One region of the Lysinibacillus sp. FJAT-14222 genome, then DNA from elsewhere that is predicted to be linked to it. Evidence: predicted binding sites of a transcription regulator. Region 1 holds the regulator's gene; the other holds the start of a gene.

Evidence for each region. Region 1 encodes LexA, which represses DNA repair genes until DNA is damaged. Its sites were predicted from a motif close to CGAACATATGTTCG; they were not measured.
Region 2: a site for LexA is predicted at 2,073-2,086, ahead of uvrB (excinuclease ABC subunit UvrB). Genes of this name have one in related genera too.

Annotation. Positions count from the first base shown of each region.
Region 1 covers NZ_LIYL01000021.1:244,417-247,850, reverse strand. The annotation lists gene AN161_RS10760 (helix-turn-helix transcriptional regulator) at 1-22, shown strand, start outside; gene def (peptide deformylase) at 15-593, shown strand; gene AN161_RS10750 (recombinase family protein) at 807-1,475, opposite strand; gene AN161_RS10745 (LysM peptidoglycan-binding domain-containing protein) at 1,472-1,786, opposite strand; gene lexA (transcriptional repressor LexA) at 1,950-2,567, shown strand; gene AN161_RS10735 (hypothetical protein) at 2,717-3,434, opposite strand, start outside.
Region 2 covers NZ_LIYL01000050.1:86,375-89,808, reverse strand. The annotation lists gene AN161_RS21290 (ABC transporter ATP-binding protein) at 1-858, shown strand, start outside; gene AN161_RS21285 (ECF transporter S component) at 837-1,532, shown strand; gene AN161_RS31145 (hypothetical protein) at 1,783-1,917, opposite strand; gene uvrB (excinuclease ABC subunit UvrB) at 2,161-3,434, shown strand, end outside.

The DNA.
Region 1 (3,434 bases):
TGAGGTGTTTATATATGAGTAAGTTCCGTTCAGCGTATATGATAACAATGAAAGATTTCGTTAAAGAGAGTGCTGCAATATTACGTAAGAATACTCAAGAGGTTACGTTACCTGTATCAGAAGATGATAAAGATAGTTTATTATGCATGCTTCAATACTTGAGAAATAGCCAAGATCCGGATCTTTCCAAAAAACACAAATTGCGTCCTGGATCAGGGTTATCGGCTAATCAAATTGGTCTAAATAAACGAATGTTTGCTGCATTTTTTCAAGATGGAGATAAAAGTCATGAATATATGTTCATTAATCCAAAAATCATTAGTCACTCTTTAAACATGATTTATTTACCTGAGGGGGAAGGATGTCTTTCAGTTAATAGAAGAGTTAGTGGATTTGTTCCAAGATATGAAAGAATTAAAGTCAAAGCATATGATATACATGGGCAAGAAGCCATTTTTCAATTTAATGGATACGGTTCAATCTTAATGCAACATGAAATAGATCATTTAAATGGGATCATGTTTTATGACAGAATAAATAAAGAAAATCCATTCAAACTACCAGACAATGTTACTATTGAAAGTTTGTATTAATTTAATACTTTTAGGATAGATGGAATTTAGTTATTTATTGTATCCGTCATTTTTATGGTGGAACCCATCTCTACAGTTCATCTATCCTTTACTTCGGTGGTTGTATCCGTCACTTCGATGATTCTATCCATCACTTCTTGGTCCTTCACCTCCATCTAGAGTCTTTAAAAATTAAAAAATCAGCGGGACGACATACTCCCACTGATTAAAACGTCACTTAATTTGTTCGATTCCCTCTTGATGTTCCCTAAATCTCCTATGTACAGTAGCTTTGCTTACATCAAAGCCTAGACCTCTAAGTGTCACGGCGATTTCCTCAAAGGTGAAGCCTCGATTACGTAGCTTCACAATTTCTTCTACAGGTACATCCTTACGTTCTTGACCATTAGGATTTCCTCGATTAGATAAATTGTTTTCAGGACGATAGCCATTTTCAACGGCACGACGCATGCCACGACGTATTTTAGCATTATGGATTCTGCGCTGGTACTCCTCTACGATCGCTAAAATTTCTAGAAGCATCGTATCCATTTCATTTAATTGTACAGGCCCCGCGTCTCGCATAGAAAAAACATCAGTTTCAGTTTTTTGCAATAAATGCAATACTGCCATTCTAGCATTTCCACGTCCTAAGCGTGTTTCATCCTGTACAAATAATGCTTTAATTTCTTTTTCTTTAATGAAATCGAGCATTTCAAGTAAGCCTTCTCGTTCTACATCATAGCCACTATGCTTGTCTTTAAAAACGCTCTTCACTTCATAGCCCTGCTCTTTAGCATAGCGCATTAACTCCTCCTGCTGACGCTCAAGCGAGGAACTTTGTGTCTCTTTTTCTGTACTCACACGGCAATAGACAACAGCCGTTTGTTCTTTATTTATCATTGTTCATTTCTCGCAATTTCAATAGAATTTATGGGATTGGGATGGTCACCCACTACTGGAATCACTAGGGGTTTACCTGCAATAATGTTAACGTTCGATAATTCATTTTCGGCCTTCACAAGTTTAATCCAATCATCCTTTTTCATTTTACCACGGTATTGTTCAGCTAACGACCATAAGCTATCACCATGTTCGATTTCAATTTCTGTGTAACTAACATCGCCTGGATCTGTTATAAAAAGGTATGCTGCAAATAGTAGACAAGCCCCTAATAAAATTGTAATATGTGGATTTTTCTTTAACCAGTTCATAATCATAACCCCTTTTTAAGAATGTTTGTTCGGAATATATGTTCTTATAATAGTACGAACAAACGTTTTTGTCAAACACTTTTCGAACCTATGTTTGCGTAAGTGTTCGCATTCTGTTATACTACTAATAAGTAGAATGATTAGAAAAAAGAGGTGAGCAATCATGAAAAAAGTTTCGAAAAGACAAGAGGCCATATTAGAGTTCATCAAAGAAGAAGTGCGCACAAAGGGGTATCCACCATCTGTACGTGAGATTGGTGAAGCAGTTGGACTTGCTTCAAGCTCAACAGTTCATGGACATTTAGCTCGTTTAGAGCAAAAGGGCTTTATTCGTCGAGATCCAACTAAACCACGCGCTATTGAAATTCTAGAGCCAGAGGATTCTATTCAAAAGCAACATGTTATACATGTCCCACTTGTTGGGAAGGTTACAGCAGGTTCTCCAATAACTGCTGTTGAAAATATCGATGAATATTTCCCACTACCAGATACTTATGGTACAAGTGAAGATCAATTATTTATGCTAGAAATTATGGGTGAATCAATGATTGAAGCTGGCATCTTAGACGGAGATTTAGTCATTGTTAAACAAAAAGCAACGGCTGATAATGGTGATATTGTCGTAGCAATGACTGAAGAGGATGAAGCAACTGTAAAGCGTTTCTTCAAGGAAAAAAATCATTTTCGTTTACAGCCTGAAAACGCAACAATGGAGCCAATTATCGTAGACCAAGTTTCTATTTTGGGGCAAGTTGTTGGCCTCTATCGCCGTGTACACTAAAAGTATCTTAATAATAAAGTATAAAAAGAGGATATTATGTTCGCATATACCTCTTTTTCTTATGAGTTCCATTTTATATTCGAACAAAGTTAAAAAAAGAATCCATTTTAACATGGATTCCCTACACGCTAGCAATGTATTCAGTTAAATTAAAACATTGAATTAGCAATTTCAAGCAAATCATACACCGTGAAATCTTGTGGTATTTCACTTTCTATCCTAATTGAATACTTTAAACTGTCATGAAGAAAAATCAGTTCGTTCCGCAGATACAATGCTTTTATACCATTCTTTAAGGTGTAAATATTTTCACCCTTGGCTGCCTCTAAATCCTCTTCTCCCGGCTCGATTTTCACCTGTAACAATCCATGTAATTTTACATTTCGATACCTTATTAGAAGAGTATCTTTGTTTATATTTCCTTCTACATGCGTAATGTCAAACGGAAATTTGGATGCAGTCAGGATATTCGCTTTATGCTTGTTCGAATATTCCTTTATCATTTTCGATTCATTCATAAATGGGTTGGACCCGTCGTAAATAACACGAATATCTGTTATTTTTTCTTGATTAGATGTTATTTCCCATATAAAAGCTATTCTTTCAGGCATATCTTCTCCATCGTCAAAATAAGCCAATGATACTCTCACATTAGCTTTAAGTGAAGGCAAACCCGAAACCCTTCTAATTGGAGTCTCTTCCCTTATCTCAGGAAGTTTAACATTTGAAGATAAATAAGTCCTCGCCTGTTTTTCATCTTTTTTCATCAATGCCATCGTAAAATTGCTTACTACATCATTACCATATGGTCCTGCCTTTACATGTTGAATCGATAAAAATAACAGCATGAAGATCTGCAATACCAAC
Region 2 (3,434 bases), on a different contig from region 1:
GGACAACATTGGCTAAGTAACCAACCATACAGTTTTGCTCCCTTGAATACACTTCCTACAATATCCTCGGTCAATACAGATATTGTATTAGAGGCAAAAGATATTGCTTTTCGATACGAAAAAAATGGTATGGATATTGTCCATCATTTTAATTTGCAGGTGAGGGAGCAGGAATTTTTAACGATAATAGGTGGAAATGGTACTGGAAAATCTACGGTTCTTTCTATTTTAACGGGGCTACAAAAACCTTACCATGGCAAAATACTCTTATTCAATAAGGCGTTAAAAAGCTATAGTAATAAACAATTGTACCAACAATATATAACTTTATTACCGCAGGATCCAAAAACATTATTTGTACAAAAAACGGTGCTTCAAGAGCTAGATGATATTGCCCATTTACATAAAGTAACAGATGGAAAGGTTCAAGAAACGATTCAATTGTTTAAATTAACCCATTTATCAAATCGGCATCCGTATGATTTAAGTGGGGGTGAACAGCAGAAGCTAGCACTCGCAAAGCTTTTGTTAATAGAACCTAAAATATTGCTATTAGATGAGCCGACGAAGGGTCTTGATGCACATGCGAAAGAAGAACTCGCAGACATATTAAAAGATTTACGAACTAAAGGTATGACAATCATTATGGTGACACATGATATTGAATTTTCTGCACAACACAGCAGTAGATGTGCTCTATTTTTCGACGGAAGTATTGTATCTGAAGGTGAGCCACGAGCATTTTATAGTGGAAATAATTTTTATACAACAGCAGCACATCGAATATCAAGAGATATATTGAGCAATGCCATTACTTGTGAGGATGTAGTTACCTTATGCCAAAAAACATTCGTTTAATTATTTCACGCATTGTCATCCTTGTGTTAATTCCACTTACTTTATATGCGGGCATTACAATATTTGCTGACCGAAAATATTATTTTATTTCGATTGTCATTATGATTTTAGCGTGTGTGCCGTTCTTCCTATCATTTGAGCGTAGAAAGCCACAGCCACGGGAAATTTTAATCATAGCAGTGATGTCTGCTATATCAGTGGCGGGGCGTGCCTTATTTATTGTTACACCTGGCTTTAAGCCTGTGGCAGCTATTACAGCTATTACAGGGTTTTCGCTTGGTGCGGAAGCTGGCTTTTTAACAGGAGCAATTTCTGCATTAGTATCGAATATGTTTTTTGGACAAGGTCCTTGGACACCATTCCAAATGTTTATGTGGGGAATGATTGGTTTTGTTGCTGGTTTGTTAGGTAAAACTGGTATAATGCATAAAAAAATCCCACTTGTATTATTTGGTATTGTTGCAGGTGTATTCTTTTCATTTGGCATGGATATTTGGGGAACAGTTTCAATGTACGGTGTTTTCAGCTGGAAAGCATATGCACTGGCATTAACTTCTGCAGTACCTTTTATGATAATCTATGCTGTTTCTAATGTAATTTTTCTACTATTGTTAGCTAAACCAATTAGAGAAAAACTAGAGAGAATAAAAAATAAATATGGGATTTTACAATAGACCTTTGTAGTCAAAAATTGTCTTATTCATTAGCCACAAAGGAGTGAAGAGGAGAGCCCAGTAAGTAAAACAGATATCTCATTGTTAGAAATAATTATATCAACAGGTAGCTTGTAAAAATGAGTTCGGTAATACACCGAACTTATTTTTTATGACAAGCAGTTATGCAATCTAGTTAATCAGTTTTAATGGTAACCCGATCAGTTCTACAATCAAGCTGATCGGTTCTACCGTTAACCCGAGCATTTATTCAATCTAGCTGATCAGTCAACCCGATCAACTCTTCAATCAACCTGAGCGTTTCTCCCCTAACTCGATCAAATCTCCCTAGAATTCGCTTATCTTTAATAGACCCAATTTCAACGAGCAATTCATCATCAAACATTGAAATTCCTGCTAAGGTCATGTATTTACATTTTCCCTTCTCGATTAGCTAACATTTGGAAAGGGTAATCTATTTATAGATAGGCTGTAATTGAATTTTTTGGTACATACGTTCTATCGGAATCATCTTAAATATAGCAAATAAAAAAATATTTACAAACATTCGTTCGTTAAATGTTCGAAATTTTAATAATGCTATGCTAAAATATATGTATCAAATTGGTAGGAAAGGACGGGGACATGTGTGCAAGCATTTGATTTACAAGCGCCATATACGCCTAATGGCGATCAGCCACAGGCAATTGCGGAATTAGTGGAGGGTGTATGTGCAGGTAAACGTCATCAAACATTGCTCGGTGCAACAGGAACAGGAAAAACGTTTACGATTTCTAATGTCATTAAACAAGTAAAAAAACCGACACTTATTATGGCGCACAATAAAACATTAGCGGGTCAATTATATAGTGAGTTTAAAGAGTTCTTCCCTAATAATGCAGTTGAATACTTTGTCAGCTACTATGATTACTTTCAGCCTGAGGCCTATGTACCGCAGACGGATACTTATATCGAGAAAGACTCAAGCATTAATGATGAAATTGATAAGTTGCGTCACTCTGCGACATCTGCATTATTCGAGCGTGATGATGTCATTATTATTGCATCCGTGTCCTGTATTTATGGTCTAGGTTCTCCAGAAGAATATCGTGAAATGGTCGTGTCTGTGCGTACTGGGATGGAAATTGAACGTAATCAGTTGCTTCGAAAACTGGTCGATGTACAGTATGAGCGTAATGATGTGAGTTTTACACGTGGTACGTTTCGGGTACGTGGTGATGTAGTGGAAATATTCCCTGCATCTCGTGATGAGCATTGTATCCGCGTGGAGTTTTTTGGGGACGAGATCGACCGAATTCGCGAGGTGGATGCGTTAACTGGAGAAATACTAGCAGAGCGTGATCATATAGCTATTTTCCCAGCATCCCACTTCGTTACACGAGAAGAAAAAATGCGAAAAGCCATTGAAAATATTGAAAAAGAGTTGGAGGAGCGTCTAGCTCTTTTACGTGCAGAGGATAGATTATTGGAGGCACAGCGTTTAGAGCAGCGTACTCGTTATGATTTAGAAATGATGGGTGAAATGGGCTTTTGCTCAGGTATCGAAAACTACTCGCGTCATTTAACATTGCGTGAAGCGGGGGCAACTCCATATACGCTACTTGATTATTTCCCTGATGATTTTTTACTTGTTGTCGATGAAAGTCACGTTACTTTGCCACAAGTTCGAGGGATGTATAACGGTGACCAAGCACGTAAAGGTGTACTAGTTGAGCATGGCTTCCGTTTGCCATCAGCACTAGATAACCGCCCTTTACGTTTTGAAGAATATGAGAAACATATACATCAAGCTATTTATGTATCAGCAACACCCGGCCCGTATGAGCTTGAGCATTCTCCGGAAATGGTGCAGCAAATTATTCGTCCAACTGGGCTGCTTGATCCACAAATTGAAGTACGTCC